Regions from separate parts of the Enterobacter sp. 186315 genome, predicted to be linked through region 3. Evidence: predicted binding sites of a transcription regulator. Region 3 holds the regulator's gene; each other region holds the start of a gene.
What was found. Region 3 encodes LexA, which represses DNA repair genes until DNA is damaged. Its sites were predicted from a motif close to TNCTGTATGTACATACAGNA; they were not measured.
Positions count from the first base shown of each region.

Region 1: umuD (translesion error-prone DNA polymerase V autoproteolytic subunit) is a predicted target of LexA. The motif match lies at 3,442-3,461, and genes of this name have one in related genera.
Region 2: dinB (DNA polymerase IV) is a predicted target of LexA. The motif match lies at 2,659-2,678, and genes of this name have one in related genera.

Region 1 is NZ_JBPTTK010000001.1:244,048-249,565, forward strand. Features, by position in the region: gene ACSVHP_RS01190 (M24 family metallopeptidase) at 310-1,698, shown strand; gene ACSVHP_RS01195 (EAL domain-containing protein) at 1,831-3,354, shown strand; gene umuD (translesion error-prone DNA polymerase V autoproteolytic subunit) at 3,481-3,915, shown strand; gene umuC (translesion error-prone DNA polymerase V subunit UmuC) at 3,899-5,161, shown strand; gene ACSVHP_RS01210 (zinc-dependent alcohol dehydrogenase family protein) at 5,258-5,518, shown strand, end outside.
Region 2 is NZ_JBPTTK010000004.1:27,300-32,817, forward strand. Features, by position in the region: gene ACSVHP_RS05990 (NADH:ubiquinone reductase (Na(+)-transporting) subunit D) at 1-548, shown strand, start outside; gene nqrE (NADH:ubiquinone reductase (Na(+)-transporting) subunit E) at 555-1,151, shown strand; gene nqrF (NADH:ubiquinone reductase (Na(+)-transporting) subunit F) at 1,162-2,385, shown strand; gene nqrM ((Na+)-NQR maturation NqrM) at 2,385-2,588, shown strand; gene dinB (DNA polymerase IV) at 2,696-3,754, shown strand; gene pepD (cytosol nonspecific dipeptidase) at 3,827-5,284, opposite strand.
Region 3 is NZ_JBPTTK010000014.1:35,706-41,223, forward strand. Features, by position in the region: gene plsB (glycerol-3-phosphate 1-O-acyltransferase PlsB) at 1-749, opposite strand, end outside; gene ACSVHP_RS15795 (diacylglycerol kinase) at 904-1,272, shown strand; gene lexA (transcriptional repressor LexA) at 1,381-1,989, shown strand; gene dinF (MATE family efflux transporter DinF) at 2,054-3,391, shown strand; gene ACSVHP_RS15810 (CsbD family protein) at 3,511-3,720, shown strand; gene zur (zinc uptake transcriptional repressor Zur) at 3,774-4,286, opposite strand; gene ACSVHP_RS15820 (cupin domain-containing protein) at 4,401-4,889, shown strand; gene ACSVHP_RS15825 (conjugal transfer protein TraF) at 5,058-5,518, shown strand, end outside.

The DNA.
Region 1 (5,518 bases), on a different contig from region 3:
GAAAACAGTCTCCAAAAATAGTCTTGTTCTTTCGTGCTGTGAAATATGCACCTGCTCAGTTTTTAAGTCAATATATAGTGAGTCGTGAGTTAGTGGGTTAGTTCTGTTTCCTTTGATTTAAGTCATTAATAAGTGATGGTGAGAATCACTTACCAAAGTCTACTTTCACCCGAAACGTTGGGGGCCAAAATGCTGCCTCCATCACAGAAACGATCTTTAGGTTTTGGCGCTGCCGCATAACGGCCAGCGGGCGTTGGCCTCATCGCGCCGTATCCTTTACTGTGGCAAGAAAAACGTGAGGATAACTATATGGATTTTAATGCGTTTCAGCTTCAGACCACCGTTGCGCCGCCGCAGTTTACCGACGTTGCGCCCGTACCGCTTAGCGATGCGACGATGCAGGCGCGTAAAGACGCCGTGCTTGCGCGCATGGCTGCCGAAGGGTTTGACGCGCTTATCCTTTACGCCGACAAAGAGCATGGCAGCAATTTTGAATACCTGACCGGCTTTATTCCCCGCTTTGAAGAAGGGCTGCTGGTGCTGGCGAAAAACGGCGCCGCGACCCTGATCCTCGGCAATGAAAACCTGAAAATGGCCGCACACTCGCGCATTCCCGCCACCCTTAAGCATGCTCCCTGTTTCTCATTGCCCAATCAGCCTATGGATAACGACAGGCCGCTGGAGGATCTACTCCGTGATACCGGGCTGAGCGAGATGCACCGCGTGGGGCTGGTGGGCTGGAAGATGTTCACCTCCGGTCACGCCGTTCTGCGACAGCGTTTCGATTTACCCTGGTTTATCGTCGACGCCGTTAAAAAGAGCCTTCCTGACGACGCCATCGTTGAAAACGCGGCGCACCTTTTTATCGGCGGGGAGAACGGCGCGCGCATCACCAACAACGCGAATGAGATCGCGCACTACGAATACGGCGCGAATCTCGCGTCGAACTGCATTCTGAACGCCATGAATGCGGTAGAGCCGGGCATTCGTGAGGTGGATCTGGGGCAGTATCTGACGGCGGAAGGCCAGTACAATACGGTGGTGACCATTGCCGCCGCGGGCCAGCGCTTTGAAAAAGCGAATCTCTATCCCACGCATAAGCCGGTGCTGCGCGGTCAGCCGCTCTCCATGACTACCGGATTTAAAGGCGGGCTTTCCAGCCGCACCGGGTTTGTGATTGCCGACGAAAGCGAACTGCCGGAAACGCAAAAAGAGTACCTCGAGCGCGTGGTAAAACCCTATTTCGGTGCGGTCGTGGCCTGGCTTGAAAATATTCACATCGGCATGACGGGCGGGGAGATGTATAGCCTGATAGAGTCCGTTCTGCCAAAAGCGAAATATGGCTGGCATCTTAATCCGGGGCATCTCAGCGCCGATGAAGAGTGGATGTCGTCCCCCATTTTTAACGGCTCCACGCAAACCCTGAAAAGCGGCATGATTGTGCAGATAGATATTATTCCGTCCGTGCCGGGCTATACCGGCACCAGCGCCGAAGAGAGCATCGCGCTGGCCGGGCGTGAGCTTCAGGACGAGATCAAACGCGCCTGTCCTGAGCTGTGGGCAAGGATCGAGGCCCGCAGGCGTTATATTATTGACGTGCTTAAGATTAACCTGAGCGATGACGTGATACCGCTGTCCAGCACGGTCGCTTATTTGCGTCCTTTCTTCCTTGCGAAGGATAAAGCCTTCACCCGCTAAACCCTGAGTGGAAAAGTTGTTGCAAAGAGCATGGTTATTTTTGTTTTTGTCGACCATGCTCTTTGTATTTCCCGCACTCCGCGCCGTAAATGCCGTCAGCGTAATCGTACTTACCCATGCCCAGGATACGTTATGCGCAATGCCCTCGTTCCTTTTATCGCAGCAGTGACGCTTTTTATTGCCGGGGTGTTTATTCTTAATACCCAGCTCTGGTATTCCGCCCGCGCGGACAGCCTGGCGGGGGCGAAGTACGCCGTGAAGAATATGAACACGATTCTGGCGGAGGCGCGCCATGCCACCCGTGTCGCCAGAGCGATAGCGGAGAAAGGCTGTAGCCTGGAGGGGCAATACCAGCTGGCGACCGAGGCGGCGCTGCAACCACATCTCAGAACGCTGCTCATCGTTAAGCAGGGGCAAATTGTCTGTTCATCCCTGCCGGGTAATCGGATCCTGCTGCGAAATGCGCTGAACTTGCCCGATTCGCCGCTCGTGTTGTTGCCCGCAAACAGCACGGTGAACGGTCTGCCCGTTCTTATCTATCAGGTGGATGTGGCGAAAAACCGGATTATGGTTTCCATGAGCGATCGCCATATCCGGGACGCGCTGGGCATCCCGCTGACGGGCGTGACCTATTCATTACGGGTGGGAAATTCCACGCTGTCGACCTCCGGTGATGTGGTGACCCTGAACGCGGCGCAGCAGCACGTTGGCCGGGTTCACGCCGTGGGTTATCCCTACAGCATCGAATACACCTTCCCTCCGATGTTCAGCCTGTACCGGCTGGTGACGCAGGGCGGCGGTATTTTGCTGTTTTTACTGCTGATGTCGTGCCTTACCGCCTGCGCGCTGTACAAATATCTGAACAAAAGCCCGCCGCCTGAAGAGTCGCTTCGCGGTGCCATTGCCCGGGGCGAAATCGTGCCGTTTTATCAGCCGGTGATGAACGGCAGAGAAGGGACGCTGCGCGGCGTTGAGGTGCTGGCGCGATGGAAGCACCCCAGCGCCGGGTTTATCTCTCCGGCCTCGTTTATCCCGATTGCGGAAAAGTCCGGGCTGATTGTTCCGCTGACGCGAAGCCTGATGGCGCAGGTGGCGAAGCAGATGAACGACATTTCCAGCAGGCTGCCGGAAGGGTTTCACATCGGGATTAACTTCAGCGCGTCGCATATTGCCATGCCTACCTTTGTGGAAGAGTGCCTTAGATACAAAAACAGCTTTATACGCAAGGACTTAAATCTGGTGCTGGAGGTGACGGAGCGGGAGCCGCTGGACATCGACGAGCGCCTTGTGCAGACCCTGAACGTGCTGCACGAAAACGGTTTTGCCATTGCGCTGGACGACTTTGGCACCGGATATAGCGGGCTGTCCTACCTGCAAGATCTGCATATTGACTACATCAAGATCGACCAGAGTTTTGTCAGCCGGGTGGACGAGCACGAGGATTCGACGCTGCTTCTCGACTGCGTGCTGGATCTGGCGCGTAAGCTCTCGATAAGCATCGTCGCGGAAGGGGTCGAAACCAAAGCCCAGCTTGATTACCTCAACCGCAATAACATCACCTTCCAGCAGGGGTACTACTTCTTCCGGCCCGTGCCGTTCATTGAGCTGATCAAAATTTTGCTGTCGAAGCCGAAAGTGAAGGTCAGGGTGGAGTAGCGCTCTGCCTCGCTTAAATCCCCTAAACATCAACGCGTTTGGACACTTCTTCCTGAAAGCGGCTTGATCCCTGCCCATAATCCGTAATACTGTATTTATATACAGTACATGGCAGGCATAACAATGATGAACACGCTTTTTTCTTATTATTCACGGCAAAGTATTGAGTTACCCCTTTATCTGGAACGCGTTGCCTGTGGCTTTCCCAGCCCGGCGCAGGATTACGTCGAAGACCGTATCGATCTGAACAAGGTGGCGATAAAACACCCCAGCGCCACCTATTTTGTGAAGGTGAGCGGCGATTCGATGATTGGCATGGGGATCGGCGACGGCGATCTGCTGGTGGTTGACCGCTCGCTAAACGCCGGACATGGCGATATCGTGGTGGCCGCTGTCTGCGGGGAGTTTACGGTCAAGGAGCTACAGACGCATCCGGTGCTAAGACTGCTTCCCCACAATCCCCGCTATCAGCCCATTACCTTTCAGTCCGAAGAGGAGCTGCAAATCTTCGGTGTCGTCACCCATACGCTTAAGACGCATAAACATGTTCGCGCTGGTTGATGTGAATAGCTTTTATGCCTCCTGCGAGACCGTGTTTCGCCCGGATCTGCTGGGCAAGCCTATCGTGGTAGTGTCCAATAACGACGGCTGCATTATTTCGCTTTCACGCGAGGCAAAGCAGTTTGGCATCAAAATGGGCGAGCCCTACTTCAAGTTTAAAGAGAAGCGCTTTCCGTCGCGGGTATACGTGTTTAGCTCGAACTATGCGCTGTATGCCGATCTCAGCAGCCGCGTGATGCAGACCCTGACCGACATGGCTCCGGCGATAGAGATCTACTCCATCGACGAGGCGTTCGTGAATGTGTCCGGCGTTGACGGCTGTATGTCGCTGGAGAGCTTCGGGCACGCCATGCGCAACCAGGTGCTGAAGAATACCGGGCTGACGGTGGGCGTGGGGATCGCGCAGACCAAGACGCTGGCGAAGCTGGCAAACTACGCGGCGAAAAAATGGCGCAGCACCGGCGGCGTGGTGGATTTGTCGAACAGCGAACGCCAGCGTAAGTTGCTGGCGGTGGTCCCGGTCGACGAGGTGTGGGGCGTGGGGCGGCGCATCACGAAAAAGCTCAACGCGATGGGCATCACCACTGCGCTGGACCTGGCGGACAGCTCCTCTTGGGTGATCCGCAAGCATTTTAACGTGGTGCTGGAACGCACGGTGCGCGAGCTTCGCGGCGAGCGCTGCCTCGATCTGGAAGAGTTTGCGCCCACCAAGCAGCAGATCGTCTGTAGCCGCTCGTTCGGACACCGCATCACGCAATACGTTGAGATGCACCAGGCGATTTGCGCCTACGCCGAGCGCGCCGCAGAAAAGCTGCGCGGCGAGCATCAGTATTGTCGCTTTATCAGCGTGTTTGTGCGCACCAGCCCCCACGCGGACAATGAGGTGTTCTACGGCAACCAGGCGTCCGTCACCCTGACGACGCCGAGCAACGACTCCCGCGATATCATCCGCGCCGCCACCGACGCCTTAGGGCGAATATGGCTCGACGGCCGCCGCTATATGAAAGCGGGGGTGATGCTGGCGGACTTTTACAGCAGCGGCGTCGCCCAGCTTAATTTGTTCGATAACAACCGCCTTCACGCCAACAGCACGGCGCTGATGGAGGTGATAGACGGGTTAAATCACTCCGGAAAAGGAAAGGTCTGGTTCGCCGGGCAGGGGATTGATAAAGCCTGGTCGATGAAGCGCGAAATGCTGTCGCCGTTTTACACGACACGGTATGCGGATTTGCCGGTGGCGCGATAAAAATCAACCGTTCAGTCCGGCAACCTCCCCCCGGCAGGTGACCTGCCGGACCCGACGCGGTAATCTTTACCGTTTCTGTCTGTCCAGTGAGATCCAATGAATAACCTCGCGCTCTGGTATCGCCAGTTCGGTGAACCCGCCGACGTCCTGCAACCGGAACACACCGCGCTCGCGCCGCTGAAGCCGGGCGAGTTGCGGGTAAAGATGCGCTGCGCCCCGGTCAACGCGTCCGATCTGATCCCCATCACCGGGGCCTATCGCCACCGGACGCCGCTGCCTGCGGTGGCAGGGTACGAGGGCGTCGGCGTGGTTATGCAGGCGCCCGCCGGGTTTGCGCATCTGACGGGCAAACGCGTC
Region 2 (5,518 bases), on a different contig from region 3:
TCTGTTCGGCGCTGGCGGTGACCACCAAGCTGGAAACGGCGCTGGTGATGACCGTGGCGGTAACGCTGGTGACGGCGTTTTCCAGCATGTTCATCTCGATGATCCGCCACCACATTCCGAACAGCGTGAGGATCATCGTGCAGATGGCGATCATCGCCTCGCTGGTGATCGTGGTCGATCAGCTGCTGCGCGCGTTTGCCTATGAAACGTCAAAACAGCTCTCGGTGTTTGTCGGCCTGATCATTACCAACTGCATTGTGATGGGGCGAGCGGAAGCTTACGCCATGAAGATGCCGCCGCTGGCGAGCTTTATGGATGGGATCGGCAACGGCCTCGGCTATGGCGTGATCCTGCTGATGGTGGGTTTCCTGCGCGAGCTAATTGGCAGCGGCAAGCTGTTTGGTATCACCGTGCTGGACACCGTCCAGAACGGCGGCTGGTATCTGCCAAACGGGCTGTTCCTGCTCGCGCCAAGCGCGTTTTTCATTATCGGTTTGCTGATTTGGCTGATTCGTACGTTGAAGCCAGAACAGCAGGAAAAGGAGTAACCGACAATGGCTCATTACCTGAGTTTATTCGTGCGCGCGGTGTTTGTTGAAAACATGGCGCTCGCATTCTTCCTTGGCATGTGTACGTTCCTTGCGGTTTCCAAAAAGGTATCGACGGCATTTGGCCTGGGCGTGGCGGTCACCGTGGTGCTGGGTTTATCGGTGCCGATTAACAATCTGGTGTACAACTTTGTGCTGCGCGATGGCGCGCTGGTTGAGGGCGTTGATCTTAGCTTCCTTAACTTCATCACCTTTATTGGCGTGATTGCGGCGCTGGTTCAAATCCTGGAGATGATCCTCGATAAGTACTTCCCGTCGCTCTATAACGCGCTCGGGATCTTCCTGCCGCTTATCGCGGTGAACTGCGCCATTTTCGGCGGCGTGTCGTTCATGGTTCAGCGCGATTACAACTTCAGTGAATCCATTGTTTATGGGTTTGGTTCCGGTATCGGCTGGATGCTGGCGATCGTGACCATGGCGGGGATCCGCGAAAAAATGAAGTATGCCAACGTGCCGGCAGGCCTGCGCGGCTTAGGGATCACCTTTATCACCACCGGGCTGATGGCGCTGGGCTTTATGTCCTTCTCCGGCGTGCAGCTTTAAGGGCTTCGATATGGAAATTATTCTTGGCGTGGTGATGTTCACGCTCATAGTACTGGTGCTGTCGGGGCTGATTCTGGCCGCGCGCTCAAAGCTTGTGAATTCAGGCGACGTCATTATTGATATCAATGACGAACCGCAGAATCAGATCCGCACTCCGGCGGGTGACAAGCTGCTTAACACCCTTTCCGGTAACGGAATATTTGTCTCTTCCGCCTGTGGCGGCGGTGGCTCCTGCGGCCAGTGCCGCGTTACGGTGAAAGAGGGCGGGGGGGATATTCTTCCGACCGAGCTTGCGCACATCACCAAGCGCGAAGCAAAAGAGGGCTGCCGTCTGGCCTGCCAGGTGGCGGTGCGCCAGAACATGAAGATTGAGCTGCCGGAAGAGATCTTCGGCGTGAAGAAATGGGAGTGCGAGGTTATCTCTAACGATAACAAAGCCACCTTCATTAAAGAGCTTAAGCTGCGCGTGCCGGAAGGAGAAAGCGTTCCGTTCCGTGCGGGTGGGTATATTCAGATTGAATGCCCGGCGCACACCGTTGCCTATGCCGATTTCGACGTGCCGGATGAATACCGCGCTGACTGGGATAAATTTAACCTCTTCCGCTTTGTCTCTGAGGTGAAAGAACCTGCTCTGCGCGCCTATTCCATGGCGAACTACCCGGAAGAGAAGGGCATTATTATGCTCAACGTGCGTATCGCCACCCCGCCGCCTAACGTGCCGGACGCGCCGCCGGGCGTAATGTCCTCCTATATCTGGTCGCTGAAAGCGGGGGATAAGGTGACGATCTCGGGTCCGTTTGGGGAGTTCTTTGCTAAAGATACCGATGCCGAAATGGTCTTTATCGGCGGCGGTGCGGGCATGGCGCCGATGCGTTCGCATATCTTTGACCAGCTCAAGCGGCTTAGCAGCACGCGGAAAATCAGCTTCTGGTACGGCGCTCGCTCCCTGCGCGAGATGTTCTATGAGGACGAGTTCGAGCAGCTGGCGCGTGAAAACCCGAACTTTACCTTCCACGTGGCGCTCTCGGATCCACAGCCGGAAGATAACTGGACGGGCTATACTGGCTTTATTCATAACGTTCTCTATGAGAACTACCTCAAGCAGCACGCGGCACCGGAAGACTGTGAGTTCTACATGTGCGGCCCGCCGATGATGAACGCTGCGGTGATCAAGATGCTGAAAGATCTTGGTGTGGAAGACGAGAACATCATGCTTGATGATTTCGGAGGCTGATGATGCTGACGTTTCTGGCAACATTTGCGGTGTTTGTGCTGGTGGTGTTCGGCATGTCGTTAGGCTGGATCATTAAGCGCAAAAGCATTCAGGGTAGCTGCGGCGGGATCTCCTCCATTGGGATGGAAAAAGTCTGCGACTGCCCGGAACCCTGCGATGCGCGTAAAAAACGCATGGCCCGCGAACAGCAGCGCATTATCTAAGTGTAATCAGGCCGGGTAGGGCAAGCCGCCGCCCGGCGTTTTTACATCTGCTTCTCAACCCTCATTTGTTTACTGTATACTTATCCAGTGATGAGTGAGGGCTTACTATGCGCAAAATAATCCATGTCGATATGGACTGCTTTTTTGCCGCAGTGGAGATGCGTGACAACCCGGCGCTACGGGACATTCCCATCGCCATTGGCGGCAGCCGCGTGCAGCGTGGGGTGATCAGCACCGCCAACTATCCTGCGCGTAAATTTGGCGTGCGCAGCGCGATGCCCACGGCGATGGCGCTTAAACTCTGTCCTCATCTCACCCTTCTGCCCGGGCGATTTGATGCCTATAAAGAAGCCTCTTTGCATATTCGGGAAATCTTCTCCCGCTACACCTCGCTGATTGAACCTCTGTCCCTGGATGAAGCCTATCTGGACGTCACCGACAGCCTGCACTGCCACGGCTCGGCTACTCTGATGGCCCAGGAGATCCGCCGCACCATTTCTAATGAGCTCAACCTGACCGCGTCGGCCGGGGTCGCGCCGGTGAAGTTTCTCGCCAAGATCGCCTCTGATTTAAACAAGCCTGACGGCCAGTACGTCATCACCCCCGAAGAGGTGCCCGCGTTTTTAAAGACCCTGCCGCTCGGCAAAATTCCCGGCGTCGGGAAAGTCTCCGCCGCAAAGCTTGAAAGCATGGGGCTTCGCACCTGCGAAGACGTGCAGCGCAGCGACCTGGCATTGCTGCTTAAGCGCTTCGGGAAGTTTGGCCGCGTGCTGTGGGAGCGCAGTCAGGGCATTGACGATCGCGACGTGAATAACGAGCGGCTGCGTAAATCGGTCGGGGTCGAGCGCACCCTGATTGAAGATATTCATGAGTGGTCGGAGTGTGAAGCCATCATCACGGAACAGCTTTACCCCGAGCTGGAGCGGCGTTTAATCAAGGTGAAGCCCGACCTGCTGATCGCGAGACAGGGTATCAAACTCAAGTTCAACGACTTCCAGCAGACCACGCAGGAGCACGTCTGGCCGCGCCTGAACAAAGACGACCTTATCGCCACGGCAAAAAAAGCCTGGGATGAACGGCGGAGCGGGCGAGGCGTAAGGCTGGTGGGACTGCACGTCACGCTGCTGGATCCGCAGTTAGAACGTCAGCTGGTGCTGGGGTTGTAAAAAAGCCCGGTGCGCTGCGCTTACCGGGCCTGCGTTGTTCACCCTCACGTTGGGAGAGGGCGGGTGAGGGAATTACTTAACCGGGATCGCTTTCAGCAGTTCCGTCAGCAGGGTCCAGTAATGGCCCACGCTTTCAATATGAACCTGCTCATCCGGGGAGTGTGGCCCGGTGATGGTTGGCCCAATAGACACCATATCCATGTCCGGATACGGTTTCTTGAACAGACCGCACTCCAGACCCGCGTGGATAACCTGAATGTTCGGCGTGCTGTTGAACAGACGCTGATAGGTTTCACGCACCAGCGCCATGACCGGAGACGTTGCATCCGGCTGCCAGCCCGGGTAGCTGCCTTTTGCAGACGTTTTCGCGCCCGCCAGCGTGCCCAGAGATTCCAGCATGCTCACAACGTACTCTTTACCGGTGTCGATCAGAGAACGGATCAGGCAGATGATTTCCGCGCTGTCGTCGCTCATGGTCACCACGCCCACGTTCAGGGAGGTTTCTACCACGCCCTTCGCCACGTCGGAGTTGCGGATCACGCCGTTTGGCGTCGCGTTCAGCAGCTGAACAAAGCTATCGCGAGACTGTGCGGTCAGCGCGGCTTTATCCGTGGTCACGGATTCGAGCACCACGGTCAGGTTTTTCTCTTTCTCAGAGAGTTCGTTTTTCAGGATGTCCAGATAGACGCTGGAGAGCTTTTTCAGCTCGTCCGCTTTCGCTGACGGCACCGCAACGGTAGCGAAGGCTTCACGCGGGATTGCGTTACGCAGCGTACCGCCGTTGAAATCAACCAGACGCAGATCCAGCTCGGCCGCGTGGCCCGCCAGGAAACGCGCCAGCAGTTTGTTGGCGTTGCCCAGACCCAGATGGATATCACCACCGGAGTGACCGCCTTTCAGCCCTTTCAGCGTCAGCTTGAAGGTCTGGAAGCCCGCAGGGATCGCTTCACGGGACAGCGGCAGGGTAGAGATGAAATCAATACCACCGGCACAACCCATGTAGATCTCACCCTCTTCTTCGGAGTCGGTGTTGATCAGGATATCCGCCTGCAACCAGTTCGCTTGCAGACCGAACGCGCCGTCCATGCCCGCTTCTTCGGTCATAGTCAGCAGCACTTCCAGCGGACCGTGCTCAACGCTGTCGTCAGCCAGCACGGCCAGGGCAGAAGCCATACCGATGCCGTTGTCCGCGCCCAGGGTGGTGCCGCGCGCTTTCACCCACTCGCCGTCGATATAAGGCTGGATAGGATCTTTGGTGAAGTCGTGAACGGTGTCGTTGTTTTTCTGCGGCACCATGTCCAGGTGCGCCTGAAGCACGACCGGTTTACGGTTTTCCATACCTGCGGTAGCAGGTTTGCGGATCAGAATATTGCCAACCTGGTCGCGCTCGGCGTGCAGCCCTTTTTCTTTCGCCCAGCCCATGATGTGTTCGGCAAGCTGTTCTTCGTGATAGGACGGGTGCGGGATAGAGCAGATTTTGGCAAAAATATCCCACAGGGGCTGTGGAGATAATTGAGACAGTTCAGACACGATAAGTCTCCTTGTCGATGCGCTGCAAAGAATGTTGCAGGTCACAGGGTTAGCAGGTTAATAGTTACCACAAGTCGGGCTTGCGAGATGCAACTGAGAATACCACTTTCTCTGGTTGCGGGTAGCATAAAGCATGTAAAAACTCAGGCGCCGGGCGCTAAACACTGGTTTTTAGTGCGTCAGATCTCTATAATCTCGCGCAACCTATTTCCCCCTTGAACACTTTTTAAGCCG
Region 3 (5,518 bases):
GCGATGGCGTTCTGCTGCGCTTTCTCGTGAGAAATTTTCTTGCTGCGCGCTTCGTCTTCGACGGCGCGGGCAATGGCTTTCGAGGCCAGCAGCTTGTTAAAGAGATCCTGGCGCGCAGGCAGGCGCGGCCCGACGGCAGCCAGACGCTGGCGGGCGAAGTGCATACGCGCAACGCGCGCCAGTTTTTGCGCAATGATTTTGTCCGTACCGTGTTCGTCCGCCATGCGGCGCAGCGAAACGGAAGGGGAGAAACGCACAAAGCTGTCGCGTCCCAGCCAGGAGACCGCAAAAAACTTCTGAATACCGTTAAGCATACGCAGCGGCGGATTCTCTTCGCCTTTTTCGCGGCCCGGACGGCGGCCAAACATCACCGATACCGGCACCATCTGCACATCCAGCTGTGGATTGCTGCGGTGCAGGTCGAGGTAGTCGTGGAACAGTTTGATGGACTCTTCTTTCGGCGTGTAATAGGTAAACACGCGCGGCCCGCCGTGAATGAACACGTAGCGCGGCAGCAGAGTGCCGTCGATTTCGAGCGGCTCAAGCGGGTCAGGGAGGTCGTGCGCCAGACATTGGGCGCGGAGCGTCAGCAGGTCTGCCTTCGAGTTATAAGGCAAAACGTACATAATAGGGCGAGAGGTATCCAGCCCTAATTCCAGCGCAGGTTCCGCCGGGATAGACTTGCTTTTTACCAGGACGCTTAATGGTAAATTAAGTAATTTGTAGTAAATTCGTGGCCAGCCGGACATAAACGATGTAAAGCCTCTGGTTAATAATGCAAATGCGGCGCAAGGATAACAGAATGCGCGCAAAATTTCTGTTGTTACCCGTCATACTTAAGGCGGCAGCAAAACGCGCTGCAACCCTAATTACTGACGCTATTTTCACTAAAAGGTTCTTTTAATGGCCAATAATACCACTGGGTTAACTCGAATCATCAAAGCTGCCGGCTATTCATGGAAAGGTTTCCGCGCCGCGTGGATTAATGAAGCTGCTTTTCGCCAGGAAGCCGTTGCCGCCATTGTCGCGGTGATTATCGCCTGTTTCCTTGATGTTGACGCAATAACCCGCGTACTTCTCATCGGTTCGGTACTTTTGGTGATGATAGTGGAAATTATCAATAGCGCTATAGAGGCCGTGGTCGATCGTATTGGCTCCGATTTTCATGAGCTGTCCGGTCGTGCGAAAGATATGGGGTCTGCCGCAGTTCTGTTGTCGATTATTACCGCATTAATCACCTGGGGCACGCTTCTCTGGTCACATTTTCGATAAGCCTTCAGGAATCACTAACTGCCTGGTTTTTTGTGCAGTTTTTGATTCCAAATTCGCCTTTGACTGTATATACTCACAGCATAACTGTATATACACCCAGGGGGCGGAATGAAAGCGTTAACGACCAGGCAGCAAGAGGTGTTTGATCTCATCCGGGATCACATCGGCCAGACGGGTATGCCACCTACGCGTGCGGAAATCGCGCAGCGTCTGGGGTTCCGTTCTCCAAATGCTGCCGAAGAGCACCTTAAAGCACTGGCACGTAAAGGCGTACTGGAGATTGTTTCCGGCGCGTCTCGTGGTATTCGTCTGCTGGTGGAAGAAGAAACCGGTATTCCACTGGTAGGCCGCGTTGCAGCAGGTGAACCTCTGCTCGCACAGCAGCACATTGAAGGTCACTACCAGGTTGATCCTGGCATGTTCAAACCGAGCGCGGATTTCCTGCTGCGCGTTAGCGGGATGTCCATGAAAGACATCGGTATTCTCGACGGCGATCTGCTGGCGGTTCACAAAACTCAGGATGTGCGCAACGGTCAGGTTGTGGTCGCACGTATTGATGATGAAGTGACCGTTAAGCGTCTGAAAAAGCAGGGCAACACCGTGCAGCTGCTGCCTGAGAACAACGATTTTTCCCCTATCGTGGTGGATTTGCGCGAGCACAATTTCTCCATTGAAGGGCTGGCCGTCGGCGTGATCCGCAACGGCGAATGGCTGTAATCTCTTCCTGACAGGCTGCGGCACTCCCGCAGCCTGACTCATTTTTCTGCCCCGGTATGTTCTCATGTCATTGCTGACCGCTTCTGATAAGGCGCTGTGGCGTCTTGCGTTGCCGATGATTTTCTCCAATATCACCGTCCCGCTGCTGGGGCTGGTTGATACCGCCGTAATTGGCCATCTCGATTCCCCCGTCTATCTGGGCGGCGTCGCCATTGGCGCCACGGCAACCAGCTTCCTCTTTATGCTGCTGCTCTTTTTGCGCATGAGCACCACGGGCTTGACGGCCCAGGCGTACGGCGCGAAAGATCCGCTGCGTCTGGCGCGGGCGCTGGTACAGCCGCTGATCCTGGCCCTGGGCGCTGGCGTGCTCATTGTGCTTTTACGCACGCCGCTTATCGATCTGGCCTTACACATCGTGGGGGGCAGCGAAGCGGTGCTGGAGCAGGCCCGGCGCTTCCTTGAAATCCGCTGGCTCAGCGCTCCGGCCTCCCTGGCAAACTTAGTGCTGCTCGGCTGGCTGCTCGGCGTTCAGTATGCGCGCGCCCCGGTTATCCTGCTGGTGGTGGGCAACGTCCTGAACATTGTGCTCGATCTCTGGCTGGTGATTGGGCTGCACATGAACGTTCAGGGCGCGGCGCTGGCAACGGCCATTGCGGAATACGGCACGCTGATAATCGGCTTGTGGATGGTCTGGCGCGTGCTGCACATGCGCGGCATCTCTCTTGGGATGCTGAAAACCGCCTGGCGCGGGAATATCCGCCGGCTGCTGGCGCTGAATCGCGACATCATGCTGCGCTCGCTGCTGCTGCAACTCTGCTTTGGCGCGCTGACGGTGTTTGGCGCACGTCTTGGCCCGGAAATCGTCGCGGTTAACGCGGTGCTGATGACGCTGCTGACCTTCACCGCCTATGCGCTCGACGGCTTTGCGTATGCCGTGGAAGCCCACTCCGGGCAGGCCTACGGCGCGCGTGAAAGCGGTCAGCTGCGCGAGGTCTGGCGCGCTGCCTGCCGTCAGTCGGGGCTGGTGGCGCTGGCGTTTGCGCTGATCTACGCCTGTCTGGGCGAGCATATTATTGCGCTGCTCACCTCTCTGCCTGCGCTGCGGGAGCTGGCAAGCCACTACATTCTCTGGCAGGTGATATTACCGGTGGTGGGCGTCTGGTGTTATCTGCTGGACGGGATGTTTATTGGCGCAACGCGCGGCGCGGAGATGCGTAACAGCATGGCGGTGGCGGCGGCAGGCTTTGGCCTTACGCTGCTGACGGTGCCGTATCTGGGCAACCACGGCCTGTGGCTGGCGCTGGCGGTCTTCCTCTCCCTGCGCGGCCTGTCGCTGGCGTATATCTGGCACCGTCACTGGCGCAACAACACCTGGTTTGCTTCCCCTCACGACAGAGCGTGATGGTTAAAGATTCTGAATATGAAACTGACCGCCGAATCCTTAACTACAATAATTATCACGTCCAGCAGAAATGTACGTCACGGACGTTATGAATTCACGCTTAACACGAGGACACGATTATGAATAAAGACGAAATCGGCGGCAACTGGAAGCAATTCAAAGGTAAAGCGAAAGAACAGTGGGGTAAACTCACCGATGACGACATGACCGTCATTGAAGGTAAACGTGACCAGCTGGTAGGTAAAATCCAGGAGCGTTACGGTTACGAGAAGGACCAGGCTGAAACTGAAGTTAAAGACTGGGAAACCCGCAACGATTACCGCTGGTAACCCTTAGCAGTTTACGTCCCTCTGAAGGCGGCCTTGAGCCGCCTTTGTCTTTTCTAGCGCGGTTTTTTCTTCACCAGAATAGAGTGATCGTGCTGGCACTCATCGTGATGATTGCAGGATTCCACTTCTACACACGCAGAACATAGCCCGTGTGCTTCAATCACGTTATGGCGCAGCGCAAAGCCCATTTTCGCCGCCAGCGTATGCATAATATCTTCCACCCCTTCCGCACCCTCTTCTTTAACGACGCCGCAGCGGTCGCAAATAAACATGGCGGACGTGTGGGTCGGCTGGTCAAACAGATGGCACAGCACGTAGCTGTTGGTTGACTCAACCTTATGAACAAACCCCTGCTCCAGCAGGAAATCCAGCGCGCGATAAACGGTAGGCGGCTTGGCCTGCGGTTCGCTTACGCGCAGCAGATCCAGCAGATCGTACGCGCTGATCGCCCCCTGTTGCAGGCTCATCAGACGCAATACCTCAAGGCGCTGCGGGGTCAGGCGCACATTGCGTTGCGCACACAGCTTTTCAGCCTGCGCCAGCAGCTCTTTTGTGGACTTCTCCATGAAGCACCTCGGATGAAATAGGAAGGAAGACCCTCACTTTACCATGTTCTGCTAAAAACACCGAGGATCGCCAGGTGTGCTATACCTGACGCATCGCAATCCGGGGAGCACACCATGAAAAGACCTGACTGTATTCGACACTGGCGCGACGTTGAGGGCGCGGATGATTCCACCTATCCCGACAGCAACGAGCTTTTTTCCATCGGCGCGCCGCTGGCCCGCAGGCTCGGGCTGGGGCGCATCGGCATTCATCACGAGCGCCTACCGCCGGGACGGCGTACCTCTTACCCTCATGCCGAAAGCGACGAAGAGGAGTTTATCTACGTGCTGGAGGGATATCCCGAAGCCTGGATCAACGGCTATTTGTGGAAGCTGGAGCCGGGCGATAGCGTGGGGTTTCCTGCCGGAACCGGCGTGTGCCACACCTTTATCAATAACACCAGCGAAGAGGTGCGGCTGCTGGTCGTCGGGGAGGCGAACAAGAAACAAAACCGCATCTACTATCCGCTGAATCCGGAGTATGCCGCCACGCGTGAAGACCGCTGGGTAGACCATCCGCCGCAGTTTTTTGGGCCGCACGATGGAAAACCTGGGCGAAAATAATTTCCTCTTCTATAAATATTGAGGGCCGTCACAAATAACAACAGGCCCGCAGGGAATTTAACTTAAGGAAAAAGCGGGTCTTTTTGTACTTATTCACAGCAATAGTTCGCTCCTGTTTGGGTGATAACAGACAGGGTTAATTAATAACAGCTATAAGACGAGCATACTGTGAAAAAACATTTTAAATTTTCGGTGGTTAGCATCGCTGTCTCCTTTTTTGTGGCAAATCAGGCGGGAGCAGCCAATACCTGGACGGAGTCGCGTAGCGACGCAATGGGTGGCACGGGTGTCGCAGCAGGCACCTATGGCAGCGGGGCGCTGATCAACCCGGCGCTGCTGGCAAAGGCCAAACCTGAAGACGACGTGACGGTTATTCTGCCGTCGGTCGGCGCGCAGATTACGGATAAAGACAATCTTCAGGACGAAATCGACAATATTAACGACAAAATCAATCACTATCAGGACGTGATTGACGATCTGACGCCAACGGAGATTATTACCAATCCGTTAGGCTCAATAAACCAGTTCCAGGGCGCGGCGAAAGATCTTGCCGACGAGCTGGACTACCTCAAAGGCAAAACGGCACGCGCCACGGCGGGTGCGGGTATTGCCGTCAGTATTCCTAACGA